DNA from 2 places in the Cellulomonas xiejunii genome. Region 2 is predicted to be linked to the other one. Evidence: predicted binding sites of a transcription regulator. Region 2 holds the regulator's gene; the other holds the start of a gene.

Region 1 (15,824 bases), 130 kb from region 2:
ATGCTCGACGTCATGGTCAAGCGCCTGCACGAGTACAAGCGTCAGACGCTCAAGGTGCTGCACATCGTGTCGCTCTACGAGCAGATCATCAGCGGCGAGCTGGACCCGACGTCGATCCCGCCGCGCGTGTTCGCGTTCGGTGCCAAGGCTGCGCCTGGCTACAAGATGGCCAAGCAGACGATCGCGCTGATCAACCACGTCGGACGCACGGTGAACGAGGACCCGCGCGTCAAGGGTGCGCTCACCGTCGTGTTCCCGCCCAACTACAACGTGACGCTGGCCGAGACGCTGATCCCGGCGGCCGACCTGTCCGAGCAGATCTCGCTCGCGGGCAAGGAGGCGTCCGGCACCGGCAACATGAAGTTCGCGCTCAACGGCGCCCTGACGATCGGCACGGACGACGGCGCGAACGTCGAGATCCGCGAGCTCGTCGGCGACGAGAACTTCTTCCTCTTCGGGCTGCTCGAGCCGGAGGTCGAGGAGCTCGTCACCGCGGGCTACCAGCCCTCCAAGTTCTACGAGGAGAACCCGACGCTGCGCCGGGCGATCGACCGCATCGCGTCCGGCACGTTCGCCGGCGGCGACCGCACGGTCTTCGAGCCCATCGTGTCGAACCTGCTGTACGAGGACCGGTTCCTGGTCCTGGCGGACTTCCAGTCGTACCTCGACGCGCAGGCCCGCGTCGACGCCGCGTACCAGGACACCGAGGCGTGGACCCGGTCCGCGATCCTCAACGTCGCCCGGTCCGGGTACTTCTCCTCCGACCGCGCGATGTGGGACTACATCGACCGCATCTGGCACTCGCAGCCGCTCGTCGCGCGCTGACGCACTCGTCCTGGCGCTCGCTCGCCGGGCGACAGCACCGTCACAGCAGCACCCTCACCGACGCCCGGTCGGTCACCTCAGGTGACCGACCGGGCGTCCGCGTGTCCGGGTCACCTGGTCGTGCGCGGGTCGCCCGCTCGTTCATCACGATCGTGGACGCGCGTCACGAGGTTCACTCGTCTGCGCTGTCCGGTTGCTCCGATACCCCCGATCCGTGGTGCTTTCACCCAGGTGACCTGCGGTGACGCCGCTTCTACCCTGCGAGGTGCAGCGCCACCAGCAACCTGCCCGGCTCCTTTGCGAGGGACGGGCATGAAGGAGCACCTCGTGTCCCCCACCCCGTTCCGACGAGCCGCGGCAGTCGTCGCGCTCTCGTTCCTCGCGCTGGGCGCCGGCTCGCTCGGCGCCCAGGCCGTGACCGAGACCCCGACCGTGGCCGCATGCACCGGCACGGTCACCGGGCCGACGTACACGAGCCTCGACGACCCGACCATCGAGAAGACGCTCACGAACGGCACGGCGGCGATCGTCGACGGTGGCGTCGCGATCAGCGCGACCAACGGCCACGTCGCGTTCACCGACTACGGCATCACGCCCTTCGCGCTCAGCGCGGCCGGTAGCCCGTCGCTGGACTACACCGCGACGAGCGGCCAGCTGCCCGGCCTGACGATGTCGTTCTCGCTGGAGGGCGCCTGGGCCGGCACGCTCGTCCACGAGCCGGACGTCTACGGCGCCGACCAGTGGTGGAGCACGCGTCCGGTGGGCGGGTTCGAGCGCGCCGAGCTGTTCACGCTGAACGAGCTGCTCGCGCAGGAGCCTGACGCCATGATCATGGGCGTCGGGTTCTCGCTCGGCTCGGGTGCGACCGGCGCGGGCACCGTGCACGGCTTCACGGTCGGCTGCACGACCTACGCGTTCGACGTCACGGCCACCCCGACCCCGACGCCGACTCCCACGGCGACGCCGACGGTGGCCCCCACGTCGACCCCGGCGCCCAGCGCGTCGCCCACTCCCGGCGCCGTCCCGGTGCCGGCCCTCGACATCGTCCAGCCGACGTGCAACGGCACGACCGTCGTCCCCAACGGCAGCATCGGCATCAGCCCCGCGAGCACGGTCGTGTGGGCCGTCGTCGTCGCAGGCTCGGACGGCGAGTCGGACGAGGACTACATCGCCGAGTCGGAGGAGGGTGAGGCGCGCGTCGTCGCGGTCGCACCCGGCACCTACGAGGTCTGGGCGCTGACGGTCGACGGCGAGTTCGGTGACCTCGGCGACTGGCAGGCGGACGACTACTTCATCTACCGGACCGTGACCATCAACGCGTTCACCGGTCCCTGCCCGGCCGTCACGTCGTGGACGCCGTCGGCCGACCAGCTGACGGCCGCCAACCAGGGCGGCTTCACCGCCCCGGCGCGGGTCAACCAGGGTGGGGCGGTGACCCTGGGCGGTCTGCCGGCCGGTGCCCGGGTGCGTACGTTCCTGTTCTCCGTGCCGACGGACCTCGGTGCGGCCACGGTGGCCGCTGACGGCACCCTGAAGGTCACGATCCCGGCGGGCACCACGGTCGGTACCCACCGGATCGCGGTGTACCAGGCGGACGGCACGCTCATCGGCTGGCGGTCCGTCGAGGTCGTGGCAGCCGGGCAGCAGCTCGCCGTCACGGGTGTCGACCCGCGTGCGGGGATCCTCGCAGGCGCGGTGCTCGTCGTGGCCGGTGGTGCGCTCGTCGTGGCCCGCCGCCGCCTGGCGAGCTGACGCAGCAGCACCTCGACGACGCCCGGTCGGTCACCTCACGGTGACCGGTCGGGCGTCGTCGCGTCCGGGCGCGTCGTCGAGCCGGGACGTGCGGCGCGAGGGCGGCTCAGCGCCGCTTGCGCGGCGGGGTGCGGCGCGGCGCGGGGCGGGGCGTCCGCGCCGCGTGGCGCGACGGTGCGGGCGCCTTCGCCGGGGAGGCGGCCGGGGCCTGGGTGCCGGCCCCACGGGAGCTGCCGGCGGTGCGTCCCCGCACGATGCCGACGAGCTCCTGCGCGTGCGGGTGCTCGGTGTCCGTGCGCCACACGAGCACGACCGGTGAGCCCGGCGCGTCGGGGACGACCCGCACCGCGGTGCCGCGGCGGTCGTGCAGCCGCGCGAGGGAGTGCGGCACCAGCAGGACGCCCGCACCGTTGGCGACGAGGTCCGCGGCGGTGGGTACGTCGGGCACGTCGAGCACCTCGACCTCCGGGGGCTGCCACCCGAGGACGTCGTCACCGGGGACGAGCAGCGTCTCGCCCGCGAGATCGGGCACGTCGACCTCGCCGACGACGGTGAGCACGTGGTCCTTGCGCACGACGACGACGGTCTGCTCGGTCCACAGCGGCACCACCGCCCAGCCGGTCGCGGTGCTGGGCGGCGTGGCGGGCAGCCCGGACGGTCGTGCGTCGGCCCCGGCGGGGGGCAGTCGCAGCACGGCCGCGTCGACGTCGCCGCGCAGCACCGCGTCGACCGCATCGGACGCCCCCGCGTGCACGACCTCCAGCGGGTCGTCCGGGAGGCGCTCACGCCACACCCGCGCCCAGCGGTCGGGGCTCGTGCCGGGTACCAGGAGCAGCCTCATCGGACGCGCCGCACGATCACGTCGGTGACCTCGTGGCCCAGGTCCCGGCCGCGCTGCTCGAAACGGGTGACGGGCCGGTGCGCCGGCCGCGGCACGACGCCGCCGGCCAGGTCCGGGTCGGCGGTGAGCACGTCGCGCATCTGCTCGGCGTACGGCGCCCAGTCGGTCGCGACGTGCAGCGTCCCCCCGACGCGCAGCCGGTCGCGCAGCAGTGCGACGTGCTCGGGCTGCACGAGGCGGCGCTTGTGGTGGCGCACCTTGGGCCAGGGGTCGGGGAAGAACGCGTGCACCGCGTCGAGGCTGCCCGGCGCGACGTCGGCACGCAGCAGCCGCAGGGCGTCGCCGTGCGCGACGCGCACGTTGGTCAGGCCGTGGCGCTCGATGAGCAGCAGCAGTGCCGCCAGGCCGGGCAGGTGCGCCTCGACCGCCAACCAGTCGCGGTCGGGGTCGGCGGCGGCCATCGCGGCGGTCGCGTCGCCCATGCCGGACCCGATCTCGACGACGAGCGGCGCCGTGCGCCCGAACAGCGCGACGGTGTCGAGCAGGCCCTCGGGCGTGCGAGGCGGTGGCGCGCTCGGGTCGTCGACCGAGAAGCCCCACCGCGGGAACAGTCGTTCGAGCGCGTCGACCCGGTCGACCCCGAGGGGGGACCGGCGGGACTTGAAGGTGCGCACCGGGTCGTGGGCGCGCGTCGCACGATGGGTGAACACGTCGATCGGGTACTGCACGGCGTCCACCCTACGCACCGGATCAGGCGACGACGTCCTCCTCGGGTGCCTGGAGCAGGGCGAGCACCTCGCCGGCGGGGCCGCGGACCAGGAGCATCCTCCCGTACGGCGTGTCCTCGGGACCGCTGACGACCTCCCCGCCCAGCTCGGCGACCCGGGGAGCGACCGCGTCCGCGTCCTGCACCGCGAGGTACCAGGTCCAGGCCGCCGGGACGTCACCCGCGCCCGGGCCGTACCCACCGATCCCGGCCGCCGGCGTCCCGCCCACGGACAGCGACGTGTACGTGAAGTCCGGCGCGCTCATGTCCTGCTGCTCGTAGCCGAACAGCTCGGTGTAGAAGCGGCGTGCCGCGGCCGGGTCGTGCGACATCTGCTCGGCCCACACGAACGCCCCGGGGGCGTCGGTGAGCTCCCACCCGGTGTGGTCACCGGCCTCCCAGAGCCCCACGAGCGCGCCGGTCGGGTCACTGAGGAGTGCCATGCGGCCCAGGGAGAGCACGGACACCGGCCCCAACGCGACGGTCGCCCCCGCCCCGACGGCGGTCGCCACGCTCGCCGCGATGTCGTCCGTCGCGAGGTACACGCACCACGCAGCGGGCTGCGGGACGTCGGACACCCGGATCCCCGCGACGACGTACCCGTCGACGGTCGCCAGGACGTACCCGTCGGTCTCGGGCTGCCCGGGCCGCAGGTGCCAGCCGAGCAGGCCGCCGTAGAACCGCTGCGTCGGCCCGAGGTCCGTCACCGTGATGTCCGCCCAGCCGGGGACACCGGCAGGCCACGGGGTCGGGGTGACGGTCATGGGAGGTCCTCCGGAGGGTCGAGGTGCGGACGTCGTCCGCGGCAGGGCCAGCACAGCCAACCACCACGGCCCGCATCGCGCACAGCGGGCGCACGTGCTAGTCCGGTGCCATGGCACCTGACGGGGGGGACGGACCCGACGAGCTCGCGCCGCGCGTCGGGCGCGACGAGTCGACGGGCGGGGGCGAGTCGACGGGCGGGGGCGAGGCGACGCGCGGGGGCGAGTCGACGCGCACGGTGATCCTCGCGCTCGTGGCGAACGTGGTGATCGCCGTGGCCAAGACCGCGGCGGCGGTGATCACCGGTGCCGCGTCCATGCTGGCGGAGGCGGCGCACTCGTGGGCGGACACGGGCAATGAGGTGTTCCTGTTCGTCGCGCAGCGTCGCGCGGACCGTGCCCCCGACGCGACGCACCCCTTCGGGTACGGACGCGAGGTCTACGTGTGGTCGATGTTCGCGGCGATCGGGCTGTTCGCGGTGGGGGCCGGGGTGTCGGTCACGCACGGCATCCAGGAGCTGGCGGACCCCGAGCCTGCGTCGGACTTCGTCGTCGCGTACGTCGTGCTGGGCATCTCGCTGGTCCTCGAGGGCGTGTCGTTCCTGCAGGCGCTGCGGCAGAGCCGTGCCGAGGCGCGGCAGCGGGACCGCGGCGTCCTGGAGCAGGTGCTGGCCACGTCCGATCCCACGGTGCGCGCGGTGTTCGCCGAGGACGCCGCGGCGCTCATCGGGATCGTCATCGCGGGCGCCGGCATCGCGGCGCACGAGGTGACGGGCTCAGCGGTGCCTGACGCGGTCGGGTCGATCCTCGTCGGCCTCCTGCTGGGCTTCGTCGCGTTCGTGCTCATCCAGCGCAACCTGCAGCTCATCGTCGGGGAGGCCGTCGATCCCGCGCTGCAGGACGCGGCCCTGCGCCGGCTGCTGGCGATGCCGCAGGTCGCGCGCGTGACGAAGCTGCGCCTGGAGATCGCCGGCGCGCGGCGCGTGCTCCTCACGGGCGCGGTGGACCTGGCGGGCGAGCCGGACGAGGCCGAGGCGTCGCACCAGCTCGCCCTCGTCGAGGACCAGGTGCGCGCCATCCCCGGTGTCGTGGGGGTGGTGCTGTCGCTGTCCGAGCCCGAGGAGCCGTCGCTCCTGCCGTCGGACGTCAGCCCGGCACGCGCGCGGCGAGGAAGTCGGTGACCTCCCGCAGGTACCGCTCGCGCACCGGCGCCGTGGACAGCGCGAGGTCGTGCGCCCCGCCGGCGATCTCGAGGTAGGTCACGTCGTCGCCCAGCAGCGGGGCGCGGCGCGCGATCTGCGCGGGGTCGAGGACGGAGTCGGTGCTCAGCAGCGCGTCGTGCAGCGTCTTGTGCGGGCCGGCGGCGTCGGACGCGAGCACGAGCACCGGGACGTCGAGGCCCAGGCCGCGGGCCACGCGCATCTGTGCCCGGCGCACGGCGCGGACGAACCCGGCGCGCACCGGGAACCCGGCGTGCGGCTTCCACGCGAGGTCGAAGTCCCACTCGCCGCCCGTGTCGCGGTGCAGCGCCCGGCCGTAGTGCGGCGCGATGGTGCGCACCGGGACCCGCGGCGCGGGCCGTCCGACGACGTGGACCGCGCGCGCCAGCAGGTTCTGCTCGAACCACGAGCCGCGCAGGTCGAGCCACGGCGAGTTGAGGACGAGGGCGTCGACGAGCCCCTGCCCTCTGCGCGCGTCCGCCCAGAGCGCGGCGGTCAGCCCGCCGGTGGAGTGGCCCAGCAGGACCACCACGTCGTGGTCCGCGCGCAGCAGCCGGACCGTGGCGTCGATCTCCTCGGTGTAGGTCGCCAGGTCGGTGGTCTCGTTGGGCGGTCGGCCGGGGCGGATGGACCGACCGTGGTCGCGCAGGTCCAGGGCGTACGTGTCGTACCCGGCCGCGGCCAGCGCGTCACCGACGTGCGGGTGGAAGAAGTAGTCGACGAACCCGTGCAGGTACAGCACCGCGCGCCGGGTGGGCGGGGCGTCGGGGTCCGGGACGCGCCGCACGAGGGTGGCCTCGGGGTCGACGTGCGTCCGGCGAGCGACCGCGTCGGGCCGCAGGTGCAGCGTGCGCGCACGCCACCGCTCCCCGAGCACGTCGGTGCGCTCGTCGTCCCACCGGTCGCGCACTGCGCCGTCGGGCAGGGCAGGGGTGTCGTCGTCGGCCACGCGCAGATCCTCGCACGGGGCCCGCACGTGCTCGAAGGACCGCGGCGGGCGCTGTCTGACGCGGTCGGGCGCCCCCGTCCGCGCGAACGCCAGGCTCTCCTCGACCACGGACACGACCTGCTCGAGCTCGGCCGCGTCGCGCGGGCCGTAGAGCATGATCTCGGTGCCGAAGTCGGCGTACTGGTGCGGCTCGGCCCAGCCCAGCCGGACGAGCTCCGCGCACCGCTCCGGGGGCAGGGTCAGGTGGATGCTCGTGTCCTCGACGCCGTGCAGGTGCACCGGCTCGAGGAGGGTGGGCGCGGCCAGGCAGAGGTCAGGCGACGGACGGCACGGGCGTCGGTGTGCGCATCGGACGTGCGGCGACGTGCCCCTGCCCGGCGACGTCGACCGCGAGGCTCGTGATGCGGGCGGTCCCGTCCGGCTCGACCTCGACGGTCGAGACCGACGCGTTGGGCAGCGGCACGAGCCCGACCTCGTCGACGGTCGCCAGGTACGCGCCGAGCGCGAGCCCGTGGCCGACGACCAGCACGTGCCCGTCGCGGTGCGTGTCCGCGATGCGGGCGAAGACGTCGCGCGTGCGGTCCATGAAGTCGGCGCCCGGCTCGCCCCCCGGCAGGCCGGGGTGGGTCCCGGCCAGGACGTCGGTGACGAGGTCCGGCCACGCGACGACCTCGTCGAGGACACGCTCGGGCCGCTGCTCGTAGATGCCGAAGGCGTACTCCCGAAGGTCGGGGTCGGTGCGCAGGGGGACGTCGGGGTGGGGGCGCAGCAGCTCGACGGCGGTGGCGACGGCCCGCCCCGACGGCGACGCCCACGCGGCGGTGAACGGCGTGCGTGCCAGGTGACGGGCGGTGGCGCGGACGCCGGCGCGGCCGTCGCGCGTCAGCGGGGAGTCACAACGGCCCTGCAGGATGCGGCGGGCGTTGAAGTGGGTGCGGCCGTGGCGGACGAGCGTCATGGTGAGGGTCATCGGTGCCCTGCTCTCTCTCGGTGGTCGCCCTGACGCTAGGAGCGGCACGTGTCCGGTGGGCGACGCCGGTGTGACGCGGGCGTGACGGTTCCGCCGGGTGCGCCGATGAAGTTGAGCGGAATAGACTCAACTTCGGATCCCGTTGTGATCGACAGACCAGATCACACGCGACACACGCACGCACGCACCGGAGGTTTCGTTGGACGCGAAGTTCACCACCCGCTCGCAGGAGGCGCTGGGCGATGCCATCCAGTCGGCCACCGCAGCCGGCAACCCCCAGCTCGAGCCCGCGCACATCCTGGACGCGCTGCTCCGGCAGGAGGGCGGGGTGGCGAACGGGCTCCTCGACGCGGTCGGCGCCGACCGCGCCGCGCTGGGCCGGTCCGTGCGCGGCATGCTCGTCCAGCTGCCCTCGTCGTCGGGGGCGTCCGTCGCGCAGCCGTCGGCGTCGCGTCAGGCCGCCGCCGCGCTCGAGGCCGCCAACGCCGAGGCCCGGGCTCTCGGCGACGACTACGTGTCCACCGAGCACCTGCTCATCGGCCTGGCCGCCGGGCAGTCGGGCGTGGCCGACGCGCTGCGCGCCGCCGGTGCGTCGCGCGACGCGCTGCTCGCCGCGCTGCCCAACGTGCGCGGGTCCGCGCGCGTCACCAGCCCCAACCCCGAGGGCACCTACAAGGCGCTCGAGCAGTACGGCGTCGACCTGACCAAGCTGGCCGCCGAGGGCAAGCTCGACCCGGTGATCGGCCGCGACGCCGAGATCCGCCGCGTCGTTCAGGTGCTGTCCCGCCGCACCAAGAACAACCCCGTGCTCATCGGCGAGCCCGGTGTCGGCAAGACCGCCGTGGTCGAGGGCCTCGCTCAGCGCATCGTCGCCGGTGACGTCCCCGAGTCCCTGCGCGGCAAGACGCTCGTCTCGCTCGACCTCGCGTCGATGGTCGCGGGCGCCAAGTACCGCGGTGAGTTCGAGGAGCGGCTCAAGGCCGTCCTGGCCGAGATCACCGCGTCCGACGGGCAGGTCGTCACCTTCATCGACGAGCTGCACACCGTCGTCGGCGCCGGTGCGGGCGGCGAGGGCGCCATGGACGCGGGCAACATGCTCAAGCCGATGCTGGCCCGCGGCGAGCTGCGGCTCGTCGGCGCCACCACGCTCGACGAGTACCGCGAGCGCATCGAGAAGGACCCGGCGCTCGAGCGGCGGTTCCAGCAGGTGTTCGTCGGGGAGCCCTCCGTCGAGGACACGATCGCGATCCTGCGCGGCCTGCGCGAGCGGTACGCCGCGCACCACCGCGTCGAGATCTCCGACGGCGCGATCGTCGCCGCGGCCACCCTCTCCGACCGGTACATCACCGGGCGGCAGCTGCCCGACAAGGCCATCGACCTCATCGACGAGGCCGCGTCGCGCCTGCGCATGGAGCTCGACTCCTCGCCCGTCGAGATCGACGAGCTGCAGCGCGCCGTGACGCGCCTGGAGATGGAGGAGCAGTTCCTCGCCACGGCCGACGACCCCGCGTCGAAGGACCGCCTCGCGCGGCTGCGCGCGGACCTCGCGGACCGTCGCGAGGAGCTCGCCGCGCTCAACGCCCGCTGGGAGAAGGAGAAGGGCGGCCGCAACCGGGTCGGTGACCTGCGCGTGCGCCTCGACCAGCTGCGGGCCGACGCCGACCGCGCCCAGCGCGAGGGGGACCTCGCCACCGCCGGGCGGCTGCTCTACGGCGAGATCCCCGCGGTGGAGAAGGAGATCGCCGCCGCGGAGGCCTCCGAGGTCTCGGACGACGAGGTCGCCGAGGCGCCGATGATCGCCGAGAAGGTCGGCCCGGACGAGGTCGCCGAGGTCGTCGCCGCGTGGACCGGCATCCCCGCCGGCCGGCTGCTCGAGGGCGAGACCGCCAAGCTCCTGCGCATGGAGGAGGTGCTGGGCAAGCGCCTCATCGGGCAGCGCGCGGCCGTCGCCGCCGTGTCCGACGCCGTCCGTCGCGCCCGCGCCGGTGTGTCCGACCCCGACCGCCCCACCGGCTCGTTCCTGTTCCTCGGGCCCACCGGTGTCGGCAAGACCGAGCTGGCCAAGGCGCTCGCGGACTTCCTGTTCGACGACGAGCGCGCGATGGTCCGCATCGACATGTCCGAGTACTCCGAGAAGCACTCGGTCGCGCGGCTCGTGGGCGCGCCCCCCGGGTACGTCGGCTACGAGGAGGGCGGGCAGCTCACCGAGGCCGTGCGGCGCCGCCCGTACTCCGTGGTGCTGCTCGACGAGGTCGAGAAGGCGCACCCCGAGGTGTTCGACATCTTGCTGCAGGTGCTCGACGACGGCCGCCTGACCGACGGCCAGGGCCGCACCGTCGACATGCGCAACGTCATCCTCGTGCTGACGTCGAACCTCGGCTCGCAGTTCCTCGTGGACCCGACGCTCGACGAGACCGCGAAGCGCGAGGCCGTCATGGGTGCCGTGCGGGCGGCGTTCAAGCCGGAGTTCCTCAACCGGCTCGACGACATCGTGCTCTTCGACGCGCTGACCCTCGAGGAGCTCGGGCGGATCGTCGACCTGCAGGTCGAGTCCCTGGGGCGGCGGCTCGCCGACCGCCGGCTCACCCTGGACGTGTCCGACGGCGCGCGCGAGTGGCTCGCGCTCGAGGGCTACGACCCCGCGTACGGCGCCCGCCCGCTGCGTCGGCTGGTCCAGAAGGAGATCGGCGACCGGTTGGCACGCGGCCTGCTCGCGGGTGAGATCCACGACGGCGACACCCTGCACGTCGACCTCGGCGACGGCGCGCTGACGGTCCGCGCGGAACGCTGACGGTCCGCACCGCAGGACGGTCCGCCCCGCACGCTGATCACGGCGCGCGGGGCGGCCGACGTCGTGGCAGCATCCGATGGCGTGCCTGTCCTCGCCGCTGCCGCAGCCGCCGCGGCCGACGCGGAGCTGACGGGCCTCGCGGGGTGGGTGGTGTCGGTCATCGACGCGCTCGGGCCGGTCGGCGTCGGGATGCTCGTCGCCCTCGAGAACCTGTTCCCGCCCATCCCGTCCGAGGTCGTGCTGCCCGTCGCGGGGTACGTCGCGTCGCAGGGCGGGATGTCCCTGGGCTGGGCGGTCGTCGCGGCGACGATCGGGGCCGTCGCCGGTGCGCTGATGCTGTACGGGCTGGGTGCGTGGTTCGGGCGCGCCCGCCTGCGGCGCTGGCTGGAGCGCATCCCGCTCATGGAGGTCGAGGACCTGGACCATGCCGAGCAGTGGTTCGTGCGCCACGGCGGGCTCGCCGTCCTGGTCGGGCGCTGCGTGCCGGTCGTCCGCAGCCTCATCTCGATCCCGGCGGGCGTGGAGCGCATGAACCTGGCGCGGTTCACGCTGTACACGACGGTGGGGTCGCTGGTGTGGAACGGCGGCCTGGTGTGGGCCGGGTACGTGCTGGGCTCGCAGTGGCACGACATCGGCCGCTACAGCGACGTGCTCAACGGCGTCGTGTACGCCGTCATCACGCTGGTGCTCCTCCGCTTCGTGTGGACGCGCACGGGGAGCCGCGGCGAGCGTCGCCGCGCAGCGCGCGTCACCACGGAGGGCTGACGACCTCACCCCCCGGGAGGCACGCTCACCGTGACGAACGAGCCGGTCACCGGTTCCGGCGGCACCGCGAGGCACAGGCCCGTGCGGTCACCGGCCGCCCAGCCGGCCGCCGTCGGGGCCCACGTCACCACACGCACGCCGGCCGCGACCTCGTCGTCGTTCAGGACGCACGCGCGCGCGACCCGCGCGTGCGCGCCCTCCTGACCCGGCCACACGGCGGCGGGGTCGAACGCGTACTGCGCGACGACCTGGGCCGCGTGTGGTTCGGCGCACGGCACGACCTCCACCCGGCCGACCTCGCCGTCACCGGGGAGCTCCGCGAGGCACGACCCGGTGACGAGCTGCACGGCATAGGCCTCGGTCGTCGCGGTGACGTCGGCGGCCAGCGGCCGGCTGCGGGCGTCGGTGACGGCCCGCGTCCCCAGGACGGTCCCGCCCGCGAGCAGGGCGACGGCGCCGACCGCGGCGGACGCGACGGTCACCCGGCGACGAGCACGCGCGCGCTGGGCCCGCGCGGCCTCCCACCCGGCCGCGTAGTGCGTCGGCGGGTTCGGGTCCTCGGGGATGTCCGCGGCACCGCCGGTGGGCGTCCGCGCGTCGCCGGCGGAGGTCAGGACGACATCCCGGACGGTGCCGTCAGGGACGTGTCGCTGCCGACGACGTCCTCGTAGACGCAGTACCCGACGACCTGGCCTGCGGCCACCTGGTCGGGGTGGGGGAGCCACACGTCGAGCACGCCCCACGCCAGGAGCCCGGGGTCGATCGCGCCGACGGCGGTCTCGCACTCGACGTAGGCGGCCGAGAGCACGGGGTCCTCCACGGTGAGGTCGGTCGCCGGCGCGCCCGTCGCGGTCAGCACGGCCACGACCTCGGCCTCGTGCTCCTGCGTGCACGGGACGGCCACGGCGTCCGACAGGTCGTAGTACTCGGGGACGGACTCCCAGCACGTGCCGGCGACGACGTCCTGGGGGAGCGCGTACGACGGCAGGACGTCGAGCTGCTCCTCGCCCAGCCCCTCGAGCTGCTTCTGCAGCTCGCCGAGCAGCTGGTCGAGGTCCTCGGGCGACGTGCCGCTGCCGCCGCTGCCATCGCCGCCGCCCTCGAGGCCCTCGAGACCCTCCATGCCTTCGAGGAGCTCGTTCAGCCCCTGGCCGCTCAGGGCGTCGTTCGCCTGCTCCGCGGTGTTCGCGCCCCACTGGACGAGTGCGAGGACCGCCAGGACCAGGACGGTGGCCACGACGGTCCCGACGATGCCCACGACGATGCCCGCGATCGCCATGCCGCGGCCGCGCGCCCCGGTGCGGCGGATGCGCGAGAGCGCACCGATCCCCAGCCCGACGCCGACGGGCCCGGGCGCACCGGCCAGGAGCACGAGCCCGCCGACGGACGTGATCAGCGACGCGACCGCGAGCCCGTCCGTGGGGGCGGCCGGGGCGTAGCCGTACGGCTGGCCCGGGGGACCGTAGGCGGGTGCGCCGAGCACGGACTGCGGGGGCGGGCCTCCAGGAGGCTGCTGGGCGCCGTACGGCTGCGGGGCGCCGTACGGCTGCTGGCCCCAGGAGGGCGGCTGCCCGGCGCCGGGCGCCGGGGGCGTCCCGAACACGGGTGCCGGCGCTCCGTACGCGTTCAGGCCGGGTGCGGGTGGGACGGGAGGGCCTTCGGCGACGGGGGCGCCGTAGGGGGACGTGCCGGTCGGCGCACCGGCCGGTGCCGCGGAGGGCCCGCCGCCACCGGGGACGAGCGCGGGCGGGACCGGCGCGCCCCACGTGAGCGGCTGGGTGTCGTTCATCCCGGTCGCCAGGGGCTGGGTGTCGTTCATCCCGGTCGCCAGGGGCTGCGTGTCACCGGCCGCGGGTGTCGGGGTGCCGCCGCCGTAGACCGGCGACGCGGACGTCCCCCACGAGGCGGAGTCGGGCACCGCCGGTGGTGCGGGGCTCTCGCCGGGTGGTGGGACCTCAGGGTCGGGCGCCGACGCCTGTCCCTGCGGAGCGGGCGGTTCCGGCACGGACCCGGTGCCCGAGCCCTCGGTGGGCTCGGGTGCGTGGTCGTCGGGCGTCGACGTCATGGACGGCAACCTAGCCGAGCGCGGGCGCCTCGCGGAGCCCCGGCGCCGAGACCGCCCGATCTGCGGCGCCGCACGGTCACGGTGCGTCGATCTCGAGCACCACGGGCACGTGGTCGGACGGCTGCTTGCCCTTGCGCTCGTCACGTTCGATGCGCACGCCGCTGACGCGCGCCGCCAGGGCCGGGCTGGCGTACGTGAGGTCGATGCGCATCCCCTCGTTGCGGGGGAAGCGCAGCTGCTGGTAGTCCCAGTACGTGTACGTGTGCTCGCCAGGCACGTGGAAGCGCGACACCTCGGTGTAGCCGGCGTGCGCGATCGCCTCGAACGCGTCCCGCTCCGCGGGGGTCACGTGCGTGCGGCCGGCGAACCGCTCGATGTCCCACACGTCGGTGTCGAGCGGGGCGATGTTCCAGTCCCCGACCATCGCGACCTGCGCCTGCGGGTCGGCCGTGAGCCAGCCCTGCGCGGCGTCGCGCAGCGCGGCGAGCCAGTCGAGCTTGTAGGTGTAGTGCGGGTCGGCGATCTCCCGCCCGTTCGGCACGTACAGGCTCCACACGCGCACACCGCCGCAGGTCGCGCCGATGGCGCGGGCCTCGGCGGCTGCCGGGTCGCCCCAGGTCGGCTGCCCGGGGAAGCCGCGCTCGACGTCGTCCAGGCCGACGCGGGAGACGATCGCGACGCCGTTCCACTGCGAGTACCCGTGCGTCGCCACCTCGTAACCGAGGGCCTCGAACGGCTCGCGCGGGAACGCCTCGTCCTTCACCTTCGTCTCCTGGAGCGCGAGGACGTCGACCCCCGTGCGTTCCAGGAAGGCCACCGCACGGTCCACCCGTGCTCGGATCGAGTTGATGTTCCAGGTCGCGAGGCGCATGGCGTCCGAGGCTACCGGCGCCCACCGACGACCGAGGTCGGCCCACAAGTTTCGCGCCCTCGCGCGCAACACTCGGAGGCTACGGCCCGGTAAGGTGCGGTCGCGTCGTGTCCGACGGGGGCGCGGGAGCGGTGAGCAGATGGGCGGCACGTGGTGAGCGGAGCAGGGACCGGCGTCGAGGACGTCACGCGGACGACGACGGCGGCGGATGCCGTGGCGCCCGAGGTGGCGCTGATCGACGGGCCGCTGGTCGACGGCGTGTTCACGGCCGACCCGTCGGGCCACGTGTGGGACGGCGTGCTGTACGTCTACGCGTCGCACGACGAGGACACGGGTGCCTCGGACAGCGACGAGGGAGGGCACTACGACATGCGCGACTACCGCGTGATCGAGCTGCGCGACCTCGCCGGCCCCGCGATCGAGCACGCCCAGGTCCTGCACGTCGACGACGTGCCGTGGGCCGCCCGCCAGATGTGGGCGCCGGACGCCGCACGTCGGGGCGACACGTACTACCTGTTCTTTCCCGCGCGTGACCACGAGGGCGTCTTCCGCATCGGCGTGGCGACGTCGTCCTCGCCGACCGGACCGTTCGTCGCGGAGTGCCAGCCGATTGCCGGCATCGGCAGCATCGACCCCGCGGTGCTCGTCGACGACGACGAGAGCGCGTACCTGTACGTCGGCGGGCTGCAGGGCGGTCAGCTGCAGCGCTGGGACGGCGACACGTACACGGGCGTCGACACGTACCCGGCGGACGACGCCCCGGCGCTCGGCCCCCGCGTGGCGCGGCTCACCGACGACCTGCTCGCGCTCGCCGAGCCGACGCGCGAGGTCCTCGTCACCGACGAGACCGGGACACCGCTGACGCAGGGCGACCCCCGCCGGTTCTTCGAGGGGCCCTGGGTCTCGCGGGTCGACGGCGTCTACCACCTGCTCTACTCCACCGGCAGCACGCACACGCTCGTCCACGCCACGTCGGACTCCCCGTACGGGCCGTTCACGTACCGCGGCACCGTGCTCGAGCCCGTCGCCGGCTGGACGACGCACGGCTCGATCGCGCAGGTCGGCGACCGCTGGTACCTGCTGTACCACGACGCGCAGGTGTCGGGTCGCGACCACCTGCGCAACGTGCGGATCGCCCCGCTGACGGTGCACGCCGACGGGCGGCTGACGGCCGAGGTGCGCTGAGTCGGGGCGCGGCACCCCGGCCCAGCGCCCGGCTCGGTCCTGGCCCGGGTCGGCTCAGCGCCG
Region 2 (15,824 bases):
CGCGGACGCGTCATTGGACTGGATCCAACGACGAGGTCTGTGTCCGGATCGTCGCGGCTCTCGCCACGTTGAAGCAGGACCGGCAAGCCTTGATCGAGCTGGCCCGAGCGCTGATAGCGACGGCCACGACGCCAGAGGCTCGCAACCGTGCGACGACCGCGCTCCTCGACGCCTGGGACATCGGAGGGGTGAGCACCCTGGGTATGGAGTGGACGCTCGTGCAGCTGGCCACGACGCCGGAGTCGCGCGCCGCCACCCGATCAGCGCTGCTGCAGGGGATGGTGGCCCACCCAGAGATCGTCGATGACCTCGCCCTGCTGCTGGTGGAGCTGGAGGACACACCGTCGACCCGGCTCGCCGCCACAGCTGCCTTGACGACGGCGATCTGTCGACCACACCCGTGGGCGATGCAGCGACAGCCTCGTGTTCTAGTCGAGCTGGCGACGACCTCCGGCTCACGAGAGGCGGCGGCGACGTCCATCATGCGCGTACTCGGCACGGCCGACCCCGTCGATGTCGTCCCCCTGACCGAGGCGTTGCTGGCACTGGCGTCCACCCCGGAATCTCGTGGCGCAGCACGAGCGGCCATCGTGCAGGCGGTGCATGCGCACGACCCGCGGTGTGTCAGTGAACTTGCGAGAGCTCTCGTCATGCTCGACGGAGCACCCTCTGCACGTGCGTTGGCGGCGGCCTCCGTGATGAAGGCCATGGACACGGCCGCACCGTTCGAGGTCGGCCGTCTCGCCAGGACGCTGGTGCGCCTGGACGATTCGGCGACCGCCCGCAGCAGAGCGGTCGCGGCAGTGCTCCGCGCTGTCCAGGACTCTGGCCTCGACCGTGAACGACGAGCTGTTCTCATCGAGGTCGCTACATCGCCGGAGACACGGCGCGCAGCGGTGGCCGCGATAGGCCTTCTCGCCAGAACGGCCTACCCACGAGTGACGAGCGAGATCGTCCGCGCTCTCCTGGAGCTCGCGTCGACACCTGAGGCGCGGATGCATGTCTGCGAGACGATCGCACAGGCATTGGACGATCCTCACGACGCCGATCTGACAGTGCCCCTGGCCGAGGCGTTGGTTGCACTCGACCCCACGCCGGAGGGCAGGTCCCTCGCAGTCACGGCTCTTCGCCGTGCACGCCCCCGGCAGCGGTCGCTCGTCATCAGGTGGGCGCGGACCCTGGTGGAGATCGACGCATCAGCAGAAGCGCGCAGCGTCGCTCGGGCGGGAGTCAGCTCTGCGATGGACCCGTCTTACCGGCTCGAGATCTCATCCCTCCCGGGCCTGGCGAGCCTCCTGACAGAGTTGGACGAATCGCCCGCGTCGTCCATGCTTGCCTCGGCCACCTTGAGCGACGCCTTGGACGAGTGCGACCCTCGTGATGCTGCCCAGGTCGCGACAACCCTGGTGCGGCTCGACGCTTCGGCGGCAGCTCTCACGGTGGCGACCGCAGCTCTCGTCCGGGAGCTGCGCAACACGAGCAACCCACGGGAAGCGGAAGCCCTTGCCGACGCGCTCATCGGCGTCGTCGACACACCTGAATCACGACAGGCCGTCCAGATCAGCCTCGCCGCGCTCGTGCGCGAGCGGCCGTCATGCTCGCCGGCCGTTCTTCGCGTGATGGTCGCCTCCTTGCGCCGTACGTGTTCCACCGACGACTGGCTGAACTGGATGAGGGAAGGCTAGAAGCACAGAGCCGCGTCGGGCGATGTCCGTCTACGCCCCCGCTCCTGGTCGGGGCGAGGTCAAGAATGCGAAGAGGTGTAGGAGCTCATCGAAGTTGTCCGGCGCCCGACGCCCTGACCTGAAGCGGGACGAATTAGTGAGACGCTCGCCGTCTCACCAATTTGTCCGAATCCTCGCCTCGCCGGGCGGCACCGCGGAGACCTTCGGCCGGAGCCGCAGTCACGGTCGCGTAGTGCCCTCTGACCTGACGTGGCTAACGGATCGACAGATCCGGGTCGTCTCGACCTTCGCGCATGCCGACGACCTGATGGGCCATGATCGCGTCGTAAGTGGTGGGATCGGACAAGTGTCGGATCAGGTAGGTGACCCACTGCGGTGTGTATACGTACTGCCTGAAGGCCGGATTGTACCGGCAGAAGTCGGATTTTGTCGCGGCCGCATTGGGCGCGTCCGCCGCCGGACGCACCTGGAAGTACCGCCATGCCTGCGTGTGCATGTGGAGAGTGAAAGGGCGTTCGATCGCGGTGTCGACCGCATCCACGACCGCCTTCGGCAGGAGGCCGTTGAGGTCCTCTACCGGCACCTTCTTCTCACGGATGATCGTCTGCACTTGCTCAACGACTGCGTTCTGCTCGGGGGTCAGCTGGTCGGCGTGAACGAATGTCATCGCCGCGTCTGCGTCGGTCTTGGGCCCAGTGTGGGGGATGAGATAGATCCGGAAGTCGAACTTCTGCTCCGCCGTGATCCCGGGCTCAAGAGCGGCGTCGAAGTCCTGGATCCAGTCCAGCACCCCGCGGGGGACCTGAGCTCGCAGGGTCCTAAGTGCCGCTGTCGCATCCTGCGTGATCGAGGAGACGAACAGCGGGAAGCGCAGTTCGGTGCCTAGAGCCTCGTCAGTGCCGAAGAACTCGACGAGCGTCGTCTCGTAGTTCAGAAGGAGCGCCTGTGTCCGGCCGGCGACGACTGACGCGATCTTCGCCTCGTGCCGGTGCTCGATCTGGTTCCTCAGGCCGACGAAGAAGTTGATGTTGGCGACTCGGGGATCGGTCTCGTCCAGCACGTCGCGCAGCAGGGTACGCAGCGGCTTGTAGAGCCAGCCGCCCTCGGGATGCTTCCGCCGCCAGTTCCGGGCGTCGCGCTGGATGAGGTCGCCGCCCTGCTCGTCTACGCGGGCCTGGAGCAGCTTTAGCCAGCCGAGTGTCATGTGCACGATGAACGCTTCGAGCTGTCGCTCGTTGCCCGAGCGGTTGTAGATGTCAACAGCCAGCCGGACCTCATTCTTCGAGGTCTGGAGGATGTGCCACCACCGCGGCCGAGGAGCCATGTGTCGAACCTAGCGGCAGCGGTGGCGGTGGCACGCGACTACGACCACGCCTGAGCGAACGACTCGCGGCGTCGGTGCTGGGTCTGTTGCACGGCGGGTTGCCCTTGGTGGGTGTGTCTGTCGGACCCGGGTGTCACTCTGTGAGCGACGCCCACGGCAGGAGGTGATCACCATGGGCAAGCCCTCGAAGGCAGCACTGTCGAAGGCGGGCAGCACTCTCGCGTCCGACACGACGAGCAAGGCGGCCAAGAGCAAGGCTGGCTCCACTCTCGGCAGTGAGACGCGGAGCGAGACGCACCCGGGAACAAACTCCACCCTTCCAGAGTTGAGCCCATCAGACTCAACTTCCGCCGCCTCCAGTTGCCCCGCGCCCCCGGCGCATCGCAGACTTGAGTCTGGCGGACTCAAGACGTCTCTCAGACCACAGCACGTCGGAGCCCCACCCGGCTCCAGGAAGAAGGCACACCCATGGCACGAGCAGTCGGCATCGACCTCGGCACCACCAACTCCGTGGTCGCCACCCTCGAGGGCGGCGAGCCCACGGTCATCGCGAACGCGGAGGGGTCGCGCACGACTCCGTCCGTGGTCGCGTTCTCCAAGACCGGCGAGGTGCTCGTCGGTGAGGTCGCCAAGCGTCAGGCGGTCACCAACGTCGACCGCACCATCTCGTCCGTCAAGCGCCACATGGGCACGGACTGGTCGGTCACCATCGACGACAAGAAGTACACGGCGCAGGAGATCAGCGCCCGCATCCTCGGCAAGCTCAAGCGTGACGCCGAGGCGTACCTGGGCGAGCCCGTCACGGACGCCGTCATCACGGTCCCGGCGTACTTCAACGACGCCGAGCGTCAGGCGACGAAGGACGCGGGCACCATCGCGGGCCTCAACGTCCTGCGCATCATCAACGAGCCGACCGCCGCGGCGCTCGCCTACGGGCTCGAGCGCGGCAAGGAGGACGAGAACATCCTCGTCTTCGACCTGGGTGGTGGCACGTTCGACGTGTCCCTGCTGGAGGTCGGCAAGGACGACGACGGCTTCTCGACGATCGAGGTCCGCGCGACCGCCGGTGACAACCGCCTCGGCGGGGACGACTGGGACGCCGCGATCGTGGCGCACCTGGTCACCGAGGTGAAGAACACCACGGGCGTCGACCTGTCGAAGGACAAGATCGCCCTGCAGCGTCTGCGTGAGGCGGCGGAGCAGGCCAAGAAGGAGCTGTCGTCCGCGACGAGCACCAACATCTCGCTGCAGTACCTCTCGATGAGCGAGAACGGCCCCATCCACCTGGACACCAAGCTGACGCGCGCGCAGTTCCAGCAGATGACGCAGTCGCTGCTCGACCGCGTGAAGGCGCCGTTCCAGCAGGTCATCCGCGACGCGGGCATCTCCGTGAACGACATCGACCACGTCGTCCTCGTCGGCGGCTCGACCCGTATGCCGGCCGTCTCCGAGGTCGTCACGCAGCTCACGGGCGGCAAGGAGCCCAACAAGGGCGTCAACCCGGACGAGGTCGTGGCCGTCGGTGCCGCGCTGCAGGCCGGCGTCATGAAGGGCGACCGCAAGGACGTCCTGCTCATCGACGTGACCCCGCTGTCCCTGGGCATCGAGACCAAGGGCGGGGTGATGACCAAGCTCATCGAGCGCAACACGGCCATCCCGACCAAGCGCTCGGAGATCTTCTCCACGGCCGAGGACAACCAGCCGTCCGTCCTCATCCAGGTGTTCCAGGGTGAGCGCGAGTTCGCCCGCGACAACAAGCCGCTCGGCACGTTCGAGCTGACCGGCATCGCGCCGGCGCCGCGCGGCATGCCGCAGATCGAGGTCACGTTCGACATCGACGCGAACGGCATCGTGCACGTGTCCGCCAAGGACCGCGGCACGGGCAAGGAGCAGTCGATGACGATCACCGGCGGGTCTGCCCTCCCCAAGGAGGACATCGACCGCATGGTCAAGGACGCCGAGGAGCACGCCGCCGAGGACAAGAAGCGCCGCGAGGAGGCCGAGACCCGCAACACCGCGGAGCAGCTCGTCTACCAGACGGAGAAGCTGCTGGCCGACAACGGCGACAAGCTCACGGACGACGTGAAGGGCGAGGTCGGCGGCGCCGTCACGGAGCTGAAGGCCGCGCTCGAGGGCACGGACGTCGAGGCCATCAAGGCCAAGCACGCGGCCCTGCTCACGGCGAGCCAGAAGATCGGCGAGGCGCTGTACGCCAACCAGGCCGCCAACCCGGCCGGTGACGGCGCCCCCGCGGCCGACGCGGGCTCGACGACCTCCGACGAGGACGTCGTCGACGCCGAGATCGTGGACGACGAGGACGACAAGAAGTGACCGAGGATCGACCCCAGGCAGGGACACCCGAACCCGAGGAGAACCCCCGCGTGACCGACAAGCGTCGCGTCGACCCGGAGACGGGTGAGCTGCGCGAACCGACGCCCGAGGAGGCCGTGCTGGCCGAGGCCGAGCAGGTCACCTCCGAGGCCGAGGAGTCGGTCGTCCTGGAGGGCCTCGTCGCGGCGGAGAAGCTCGCGGCCGAGCGGCTCGAGGACCTGCAGCGCGCCCAGGCGGCGCACTACAACCTCGAGCAGCAGTACAACGCGTACGTGAAGCGGTCCAAGGCCGAGGCCCTGGCCGCCCACGACCGCGGGGTCGCCACGGTCGGCGAGGCGCTGATCCCGGTGCTCGACGACATCGAGCTGAGCCGGCAGCACGGCGACCTCACCGGACCGTTCGCGTCGATCGCCGAGAAGCTGGAGTCCACGCTCCAGCGCCTCGGGATCGAGCGGTACGGCGAGGTCGGTGAGGCGTTCGACCCGGCCGTCCACGAGGCGCTCATGCACGGGCACTCGGCGGACGTCACCGAGCCCACGGTGCAGCAGGTGCTGCAGCCCGGCTACCGCACGCCGGGCCGGATCCTGCGGGCCGCGCGCGTCGCGGTCGTGGACCCGGAGGCCTGATTACCAGCATCATCAGCACCACGCACGCAGACGGGCGGCGGCCGAGCACCGGCCGCCGCCCCTGCGGCACCTGGATCGTTGGGAGCACGACCACGGACACGCACAGCACGACGAACCGGAGGGAGGCGCCGTGACCGGACAGGACTGGATCGAGAAGGACTTCTACGCCGTGCTCGGCGTCACCAAGGACGCCGACGCGACGGCGATCAAGAAGGCGTACCGCAAGCTCGCTCGCCAGCTGCACCCCGACCAGAACCCGGGTGACGCGGCTGCCGAGGCGCGGTTCAAGGACATCGGCGAGGCGTACGCGGTCCTGTCGGACCCCGAGCAGCGCCAGCAGTACGACCAGCTGCGCGCCATGACCGGTGGTGCCCGCTTCACCGCGGGTGGCCGGGGCGGCGGCACGGCCGGCTTCGAGGACGTCTTCGGCGGCATGTTCGGCGGCGGCGCCAACGGGCCCGGCGGGCGCGTGCGCTACTCGACGGGTGGCGCCGGCGGTGCCGGCTTCGAGGACATCCTCGGCGGGCTCTTCGGCGGCGGCGGTCCCGGGTTCGGTGCCGCGCGCGGCCCGCAGCCGGGCGCGGACCTCACGGCGTCGACGACCCTGCCGTTCCGTACGGCTGTCGAGGGCTCGACGATCTCGCTGTCCGTCGAGGGCCGCACCGTCAACGCCCGCATCCCCGCGGGCGTGCGCGACGGGCAGAAGATCCGGCTGCGCGGCAAGGGCCGCCCCGGCGACCCCGGTGCGCCTGCCGGCGACCTCGTCATCACCGTGCACGTCGAGCCGCACCCCGTGTTCACGCTCGACGGCATCAACCTGCGCCTGACGGTCCCGATCGCGTTCGACGAGGCTGCCCTCGGCGCGACGATCGAGGTGCCGGCGCTCGACGGCTCGACGGTGCGGGTCAAGGTGCCCGCGGGCACGCCGTCCGGCCGGACGCTGCGCGTCAAGGGCAAGGGTGTCGTGACGTCGAAGGGCACGGGTGACCTGCTCGTCAACGTGCAGGTGGTCGTCCCGCAGAAGCTGTCGGCGGCAGCCAAGGAGGCCGTGCAGGCGTTCGGCATCGCGACGTCCGGCCAGGACGTGCGCGCCGACCTCATGGCGCAGGCGCGGCGCTGACGCCGTGACCGGACCGCAGGAGCGAGAAGGGCGGGAGGTGTGATGGACGAGGACGCGAAGGTCTACGCGATCTCGGACGCCGCGGAGCTCGCGGGCATGCACCCGCAGACGCTCCGCCAGTACGACCGCCTCGGTCTGGTCCGCCCCGCCCGCACGCGCGGGCGTGGCCGCCGGTACTCCATGCACGACATCCAGCTGCTGCGCGAGGTGCAGCGCCTCTCCCACGAGGAGGGCGTGAACCTGGCCGGCATCAAGCGGGTCCTCGAGCTGGAGGAGGAGGTCCGGGTGATGCGCCGGCAGGTCGAGTTCCTGCGCACGCTCGTCGACCCGCGTCGCCGGGTGTTCCGCGCCGACCCGACGGGCAACGTCGTCGCGGACCGGCTGCACCCGCTGGCGGAGGCCGACCCGCCGCGTCGACCCCGCTGGGTGCCGCGTGAGCTCACGTCCGGCCCGACCCGCCGCAGCTGAGCCGCCGCCCGCTCGGGGTGGTCGGGATGGTCAGGCCCAGTACCAGCGGAACCGGGCGTGGCGTGTGCCGTTGAGCTCGCGCACGCGCGCGGCCGCGTTCGGCAGCCAGCGGTAGCGCTCGTACGTCCCGCGGCCGGTGTGCACGGCCCAGGGCAGGAGCCCGGCGAAGCGTGCGACGAGCAGGAGCAGCGCGATCGCACCGACGATCCACAGCTCGAGCAGCACGACGACGACCCCGGCGACCACCACGAGCGCGAGCAGTGCCGCGAGGACCGCGACGACCAGGGCGACGACGCCGCCGATCAGGTCGTCGGCCGCGCTGCTGAGCGAGGCCAGGTCGATGCCGTGGTCCACGACGCGTCGGCGAGGACGCCAGGGCAGCAGCCGCACCTCGATCTCGGCGGTCCCGGCCGGCGCGTCGACCACTCCGGTCACCTCTGTCTCCACGTCCACGCACCCTCCGCTCGTCACGTCGCGCGCAACCTACCGGCTCGGCGCCGGGTCATGGGCCGGACGGGTGACAGTCGGCCCGTGCTGTTGTCCGATTCGGACAATCCGGACCACGATGGCCGAACCACCGCGGATGCGGCGGCCGGGCCCCCGCGCGGTCGTCGCCTGACGAAGGGGTCTGCCCGTGACCGACGCCCCCGCACGCCCCCAGCTCGGCGCGCACGACATCGCCGTCGACCGTGAGCGGGTGCGCCGTCGGCGCGTGATCCGGCTGTGCCTCGTCGTGCTCGCCCTTGAGGCGTACGTGGTGTGGTCGGCGCTGACCGGGCGCCCGCTGGTCGTGCTGCCGGACGTCGACCCGATGATCCTCGCGCCCGTCCTGTTCTTCGTCGCGCTGATCGCGCTGCTCGTGGGGACCCAGGTGGGTGCCGGGCGCTCGCCGCACGTCACGTACCGGCCGGAGCAGGTCGACGTCACGCTGGACGACGTGGTCGGCATCGACCCGATCGTCGACGACGTGCGGCGCTCCATCGACCTCTTCCAGACGCACCGCCGGTTCGCCGACCAGATGGGCGGCACTCCGCGGCGCGGAATCCTCTTCGAGGGCCCCCCGGGGACCGGCAAGACGCTGACGGCCAAGGCGATGGCCGCCGAGGCCGGCGTGCCGTTCCTGTTCGTCTCCGCGACGAGCTTCCAGTCGATGTACTACGGCGCGACGGCCCGCAAGATCCGCACCTACTTCAAGGCGCTGCGCACCGCGGCCCGCAAGGAGGGCGGCGCGATCGGGTTCATCGAGGAGATCGACGCGATCGCGCTGCGTCGCGGCGGACTGCTGGGCTCGGACCCGACCGCCGCGTTCGTGGCGCTGCCGTCGCCGGCGGCGATGCTGACGGGCCAGGGCACCGGGGTCGTGCGCAACGCGATGATCTCCGAGGGCACGGGTGGCGTGGTCAACGAGCTGCTGGTGCAGATGCAGTCGTTCGACGAGCCCGTGGGCGCCGACAAGCTCTACAACCGCCTCGTCGCGGCCGTGAACCTGCTGCTGCCGCCGCACCGCCAGATCATGCAGCGCCGCCCCACGCGCGCCCCGATCCTGCTCATCGCCGCGACCAACCGCGCCGACCACCTCGACCCGGCGCTCCTGCGCCCGGGCCGCTTCGACCGGCGGCTCACGTTCAACCCGCCGGACGCGCACGGGCGGCGGGCGCTCGTCGACCACTTCCTCGCCCGGCGCTCACACCACCCCGAGCTCGACGAGCCCGTCGTGCGCGACCGGGTCGCAGCCGCCACCAGCGGCTGGACGCCCGTGATGGTCGAGCACCTGCTGGACGAGGCGCTGGTCAACGCGCTGCGCCGCGGCGACGACGCGATGTCGTTCGTCGACGTGGAGCAGGCGCGCATCACCGAGCTCGTCGGCCTGGGCCACCCCGTGACGTACACGAAGGGCGAGCGCGATCTCATCGCCACGCACGAGGCCGGGCACGCCGTCACCGCGTGGCTCGTGGCGCCCAACCGGAACCTCGAGGTCCTGACGATCGTCAAGCGCGGCTCGGCGCTGGGCCTGCTCGCGCACGGTGACTGCGAGGAGGTCTACACCCACACGCAGTACGACCTGCGGGCGCTCGTGCAGATCGCGATGGGCGGGTGGGTCGCGGAGGAGCTGTTCTTCGGTCAGACCACCACCGGGCCGGCCTCCGACCTCGCGGCGGCCACCCGCACGGCGGCGCAGATGGTCGGTGCGGCGGGTATGACGGGGTCGCTGGTGTCGTTCGCGGCGACCGACCGCGACCTGGTCTCGGCGGTCATCGGGGACCACGCGGCGAGGGCGCAGCTGGAGGAGGTCCTGGACAGCGCGCGGGCCACCGTGCGGCGGTTGCTCGCGAGCAACCGGGACCTCGTCGAGGCCCTGCGGGACGCGCTCCTGGAGCGGCACGAGCTGGTGGGCGAGGAGATCACGGGGGTGCTCGAGAAGGCGGTCACCGCGCGGCCCGACGGGGTCCGGCCGGCGTCGCCGGGTGAGCACCTGCGAATCGCCTGACCAGCGGTCGCCCGTCAGGGCGTACGGCGTGGTCCGCAAGGGGGACTAGGTCCTAGGACTGGGTCCAGATCGTGAGACGATACGGAGTGCCGGTGACCCCGGCACTCCGTACTCATCGCACTCACAAGGAGCGTTACCGCCGTGTCCGCCGTCACCTGGCATCGTCGTCCGACGACCGTTGCCCTGCCCCTGCGCACCCGTCTGCGCCACCTCAACGAGACCATCCGCTGGGCCCCCGCCCCGTACTTCGAGGGCACCGCCCGCCAGCGTCTGCGTTACGTCGGCTACGTCCTGGGCTCGATGCTCGCCTGGACGGTCGGCGGACTGGTCGTCGTCGCGGCCCTCGGCCGCGCGCTCACCTCGTTCTGAACCCAGGGAGCCGTGCCGGGCGCGCAACGACGCGCACCCGGCAGGGCTCCGGTCGCACGCCGTGGGCCGAGCGTGCACCCGTGGAAGGACCCGACCGGCGGGCCGCCGCCGGCTGTCGGGACCGCCGAGCGCGTCTCCTTCCCCTCCGCTCGGTGTGATCCGCGCACTCCTTCGGGGTGTCGCCGCGCGACGCGCCGGAGCGCTCGTCGCGACATAGCAGACAGGACGCCCGAATCGCCTGTGGACGGGCATGGGGACGACACGCCCTGCCCTGTGCATGCCGATGTGGGCGGCCGCGGCGTGTCGTGTGGCGGCCCGGCGTCCCCGCACGTCAGGCGGCCTTGTCGGTGTCCACAGGTAGTGTGCGACCAAGCCCACAGGGTGAAGAACGACACGGGTGTAACACAACACTTAGTAGTGACTTGCGCTGTCAGACCCCAGGTGTAGTGTCTACACAGACGGCTCGCCCCGAAGTACAGGGATGTCACGCGAGCCTCGTCAGCAGGTCGGACGGCACCTCCCGGGGGCCTCGCGACGGGCCGACGAGGGCGACGCGGGCACCCGCCCCCGGGTGACGCGGCCGCCAGAGGCGATCACACACAGACCACGAGCTCGGGGGAGCAGACATGACCATCACGGTGTACAGCAAGCCGGCCTGCGTTCAGTGCACGGCGACGTACCGCGCCCTCGACAAGCTCGGCCACGACTACACGGTCGTCGACATCTCGGAGGACGCCGACGCACGTGACTACGTCATGTCGCTCGGGCACCTCCAGGCGCCGGTCGTCGTCGTCGGCGGGGAGAACTGGTCGGGCTACCGCCCCGACCGCATCAAGGCACTCGCGGAGAAGCTGGCGACGCAGGTCGCCTGACGTCGGCGGGCCGCACGGGTCCGCCGCCCCGCACGCCCCGGGCCGACGCATGGCTCACGCCGCGTCGGCCCGGCGGGCATTCGAGAACAGGTCGGCCGGCGCCGAACGGCGCCGGTCGACCTGCACCCGGTAGCGATCGAGGTCTCGGCGTGTCCGAGGTCCGGGCGATCACCGCAGCTCGCGGGGAAGGAGTCAGACGGTGGCACAGCTCGTCTACTTCTCCTCCGCGTCCGACAACACGCACCGCTTCGTCGAGAAGCTCGGACTGTCGGCGCAGCGCATCCCGCTGCGACCGGCGGACGGCTTCCTGCGCGTCAGTGAGCCGTACGTGCTCGTCGTCCCCACGTACGGCGGGGGCAACGAAGGGGGCGCCGTACCGCGTCAGGTCGTCAAGTTCCTCAACGACGAGGACAACCGTGCGCTGATCCGCGGCGTCATCGCGGCCGGCAACACGAACTTCGGAGAGGCGTACTGCATCGCGGGCGACATCGTGGCCCGCAAGTGCCACGTGCCCTACCTGTACGCCTTCGAGCTCATGGGAACAACTGAGGACGTCAACCGCGTCCGCGAGGGATTGGGAAGATTTTGGCAGCGACAGTCACAGATACCCGCGTAGAGCAGACGGGGCTGGACTACCACGCCCTCAACGCGATGCTCAACCTGTACGACGCGGACGGGAAGATCCAGTTCGACGCCGACCGGCAGGCTGCGCGGGAGTTCTTCCTGCAGCACGTCAACCAGAACACGGTCTTCTTCCACGACCTGGACGAGAAGCTCGACTACCTCGTCGAGAACCGGTACTACGACCCCGCGGTGCTCGCGCAGTACGACCGTGCGTTCATCAAGTCGCTCTTCCAGCACGCGTACTCGAAGAAGTTCCGCTTCCAGACGTTCCTCGGCGCGTTCAAGTACTACACGTCGTACACGCTCAAGACGTTCGACGGCAAGCGGTACCTGGAGCGCTTCGAGGACCGCGTGTGCATGGTGGCGCTGTCCCTGGCCGAGGGCGACGAGGCCTTCGCGACCAGCCTCGTCGACGAGATCGTCTCCGGCCGCTTCCAGCCCGCGACGCCCACGTTCCTCAACCTCGGCAAGGCGCAGCGCGGCGAGCCCGTCTCCTGCTTCCTGCTGCGCATCGAGGACAACATGGAGTCCATCGCGCGCGGCATCAACTCCGCGCTGCAGCTCTCCAAGCGCGGTGGCGGCGTGGCGCTGCTGCTGTCGAACATCCGCGAGCACGGTGCGCCCATCAAGCACATCGAGAACCAGTCCTCCGGTGTCATCCCCGTGATGAAGCTGCTCGAGGACTCGTTCAGCTACGCCAACCAGCTCGGTGCGCGTCAGGGCGCCGGCGCGGTGTACCTGCACGCGCACCACCCGGACATCTACCGCTTCCTCGACACCAAGCGCGAGAACGCGGACGAGAAGATCCGCATCAAGACGCTGTCGCTGGGCGTCGTCATCCCGGACATCACGTTCGACCTGGCGAAGAAGAACGAGCCGATGTACCTCTTCTCGCCGTACGACGTCGAGCGCGTCTACGGCGTGCCGTTCGCCGACGTGAACGTCTCGGAGAAGTACTACGAGATGGTCGACGACGGGCGCATCCGCAAGACCAAGATCAACGCGCGCGAGTTCTTCCAGACGCTCGCGGAGATCCAGTTCGAGTCCGGGTACCCGTACGTCATGTTCGAGGACACGGTGAACCGGGCCAACCCCATCGAGGGCAAGATCACGCACTCGAACCTGTGCTCGGAGATCCTGCAGGTCTCGACGCCGTCGACGTACAACGAGGACCTGTCCTACGCCGAGGTCGGCCGCGACATCTCCTGCAACCTGGGCTCGATGAACATCGCCCTGTCGATGGACTCCCCGGACCTGGGCAAGACCGTCGAGACCGCGATCCGCGCACTGACGGCCGTGTCCGACCAGACGAGCATCGAGTCGGTGCCGTCGATCAAGAAGGCCAACGCCGGCGGGCACGCCATCGGCCTGGGGCAGATGAACCTGCACGGGTACCTGGCGCGCGAGCGGATCTTCTACGGGTCCGACGAGGGCCTGGACTTCACGAACATGTACTTCTACACGGTCGCGTACCACGCGATCCGTGCGTCGAACCTGCTCGCGCAGGAGCGTGGCTCGGCGTTCTACGGGTTCGAGAAGTCGACGTACGCGACCGGCGAGTACTTCACCAAGTACGTCGAGAAGGAGTGGAAGCCGCGCACCGCGCGCGTCCAGGCCCTGTTCGACGAGGCCGGCGTGCGCATCCCCACGCAGGACGACTGGCGTCTGCTGGCGGCCCTGGTCGCCGAGCACGGCCTGTACAACCAGAACCTGCAGGCCGTCCCGCCGACGGGCTCGATCTCCTACATCAACCACTCGACGAGCTCGATCCACCCGATCGCGTCGAAGATCGAGATCCGCAAGGAGGGCAAGATCGGGCGCGTCTACTACCCGGCGCCCTTCATGACGAACGACAACCTGGAGTACTACCAGGACGCGTACGAGATCGGCTTCGAGAAGGTCATCGACACGTACGCCGAGGCGACGCAGCACGTCGACCAGGGCCTGTCGCTCACGCTCTTCTTCAAGGACACCGCCACCACGCGCGACCTGAACAAGGCGCAGATCTACGCGTGGAAGAAGGGCATCAAGACCATCTACTACATCCGCCTGCGGCAGATGGCACTCGAGGGCACCGAGGTGGAGGGCTGCGTCAGCTGCATGCTGTGACGCCCTGACCTGCCACGACGCCTTCGACGAGACTGAGGAACGAACGACATGATGAGCCCCACTGGCAAGATCAAGCTGGTCGACCGGGTATCGGCGATCAACTGGAACCGGCTGCAGGACGAGAAGGACGCCGAGGTCTGGGACCGCCTCGTCGGCAACTTCTGGCTGCCGGAGAAGGTGCCGGTCTCCAACGACATCCAGTCCTGGGCGACCCTCACCGAGGCCGAGAAGACGATGACGACCCGCGTCTTCACGGGCCTGACGCTGCTGGACACCATCCAGGGCACGGTCGGAGCGGTCAGCCTCATCCCCGACGCGCTGACCCCGCACGAGGAGGCCGTCTACACGAACATCGCGTTCATGGAGTCGGTGCACGCCAAGTCGTACTCCTCGATCTTCTCCACGCTGATCTCCACCAAGGAGATCGACGAGGCGTTCCGCTGGTCGGAGGAGAACCCGAACCTGCAGCGCAAGGCCGAGATCGTCCTCGACTACTACCGCGGCGACGACCCGCTCAAGCGCAAGGTCGCCTCGACGATGCTCGAGTCGTTCCTGTTCTACTCGGGCTTCTACGCGCCCATGTACTGGGCGTCGCGCGCCAAGCTGACGAACACGGCCGACCTGATCCGCCTGATCATCCGCGACGAGGCCGTGCACGGGTACTACATCGGCTACAAGTACCAGAAGGGCCTGGAGCTGGTGTCCCCGGCCGAGCGCGCCGAGCTCAAGGAGTACACGTTCAACCTGCTCTTCGAGCTGTACGACAACGAGGTGGAGTACACGCAGGACCTCTACGACGACCTCGGGCTGACCGAGGACGTCAAGAAGTTCCTGCGCTACAACGCCAACAAGGCGCTGATGAACCTCGGCTACGAGGCGCTGTTCCCGCGCGACGAGACGGACGTCAACCCGGCGATCCTGTCCGCGCTGAGCCCCAACGCGGACGAGAACCACGACTTCTTCTCCGGGTCGGGCTCCTCGTACGTCATCGGCAAGGCCGTCAACACCGAGGACGACGACTGGGACTTCTGATCCCCGCGTGATGCTGCGGCCCCCGTGACCTGCTCGGTCACGGGGGCCGCGGTGCTGTGGTGCCTGCGGGAGGCGGGCTCGATCGCGACCCGGCCGGTTCGTGCGGGCGGTGACGGCCTTCTGCCGGCGCTAGAAGGTGCTGCGCCAGTCCCGGATCGACGCGGCCACCTCGTCGAGGTGTGTCTCGAGGAGGAAGTGGCCCCCGTCGAGGAGCTCGACGCGCGCGCCCGGTACGTCGCGGCGGAAGGCCTCGGCGCCGGCCGCCGCGAAGATCTCGTCGTTGCGTCCCCAGATGGCGAGCACCGGGACCCCGGACGTGCGGAGCCAGTCGTGCAGCTCGGGGTAGAGGTCGCGGTTGCTCGCGTAGTCGCGGAAGAGGTCGAGCTGCACGGCGTCCTGGCCGGGCCGCTGCAGCAGCGTGATGTCGTGCTCCCAGGCGTCGGGGTCGACGAGGGAGGGGTCCGGCACGCCGTGCGTGTACTGCCACTCGACGGCGGCCCGGCCCAGGGCCGGACGCAGCGCGTCCCGTGTCGTTGCCGTGCGGTGGGCCGCGTCCGCCCAGATCGGCTCCCAGAAGTCCGGGACGAAGCCGTCCTCGTAGGCGTTGCCGTTCTGCGAGATGACGCCCTCGACCGCGGTGGGGTCGGCCAGCGCGAGACGCCACGCGATCGGCGCGCCGTAGTCCTGGACGTAGACGGTGTACCGGGTGAGCCCGAGTGCCTTGACGAACGTGGCGGTCACGTCGGCGAGGGCGTCGAACGTGTAGTCGAACTCGT

Evidence for each region. The regulator HspR, encoded in region 2, represses chaperone genes until heat shock. The targets are predictions, from matches to a motif close to AAGTTGAGTCNNNNNGACTCAACTT.
Region 1: the regulator HspR is predicted to act here: its motif matches at 8,193-8,217, upstream of clpB (ATP-dependent chaperone ClpB).

The regions. Positions count from the first base shown of each region.
Region 1 is NZ_CP101987.1:613,598-629,421, forward strand. It holds gene NP048_RS03030 (glycogen/starch/alpha-glucan phosphorylase) at 1-825, shown strand, start outside; gene NP048_RS03035 (hypothetical protein) at 1,153-2,577, shown strand; gene NP048_RS03040 (LysR family transcriptional regulator substrate-binding protein) at 2,684-3,418, opposite strand; gene trmB (tRNA (guanosine(46)-N7)-methyltransferase TrmB) at 3,415-4,146, opposite strand; gene NP048_RS03050 (VOC family protein) at 4,169-4,948, opposite strand; gene NP048_RS03055 (cation diffusion facilitator family transporter) at 5,059-6,126, shown strand; gene NP048_RS03060 (alpha/beta hydrolase) at 6,092-7,393, opposite strand; gene NP048_RS03070 (histidine phosphatase family protein) at 7,428-8,084, opposite strand; gene clpB (ATP-dependent chaperone ClpB) at 8,284-10,875, shown strand; gene NP048_RS03080 (DedA family protein) at 10,957-11,640, shown strand; gene NP048_RS03085 (septum formation family protein) at 11,646-12,122, opposite strand; gene NP048_RS03090 (DUF4190 domain-containing protein) at 12,251-13,705, opposite strand; gene NP048_RS03095 (exodeoxyribonuclease III) at 13,782-14,576, opposite strand; gene NP048_RS03100 (family 43 glycosylhydrolase) at 14,730-15,761, shown strand; gene NP048_RS03105 (hypothetical protein) at 15,816-15,824, opposite strand, start outside.
Region 2 is NZ_CP101987.1:485,719-501,542, forward strand. It holds gene NP048_RS02405 (NACHT domain-containing protein) at 1-1,685, shown strand, start outside; gene NP048_RS02410 (DUF3644 domain-containing protein) at 1,939-3,009, opposite strand; gene dnaK (molecular chaperone DnaK) at 3,478-5,340, shown strand; gene grpE (nucleotide exchange factor GrpE) at 5,391-5,966, shown strand; gene NP048_RS02425 (DnaJ C-terminal domain-containing protein) at 6,097-7,086, shown strand; gene NP048_RS02430 (heat shock protein transcriptional repressor HspR) at 7,129-7,554, shown strand; gene NP048_RS02435 (hypothetical protein) at 7,585-8,007, opposite strand; gene NP048_RS02440 (AAA family ATPase) at 8,189-10,042, shown strand; gene NP048_RS02445 (chemotaxis protein CheW) at 10,184-10,411, shown strand; gene nrdH (glutaredoxin-like protein NrdH) at 11,038-11,283, shown strand; gene nrdI (class Ib ribonucleoside-diphosphate reductase assembly flavoprotein NrdI) at 11,483-11,899, shown strand; gene nrdE (class 1b ribonucleoside-diphosphate reductase subunit alpha) at 11,869-14,016, shown strand; gene nrdF (class 1b ribonucleoside-diphosphate reductase subunit beta) at 14,068-15,048, shown strand; gene NP048_RS02470 (alpha/beta fold hydrolase) at 15,178-15,824, opposite strand, start outside.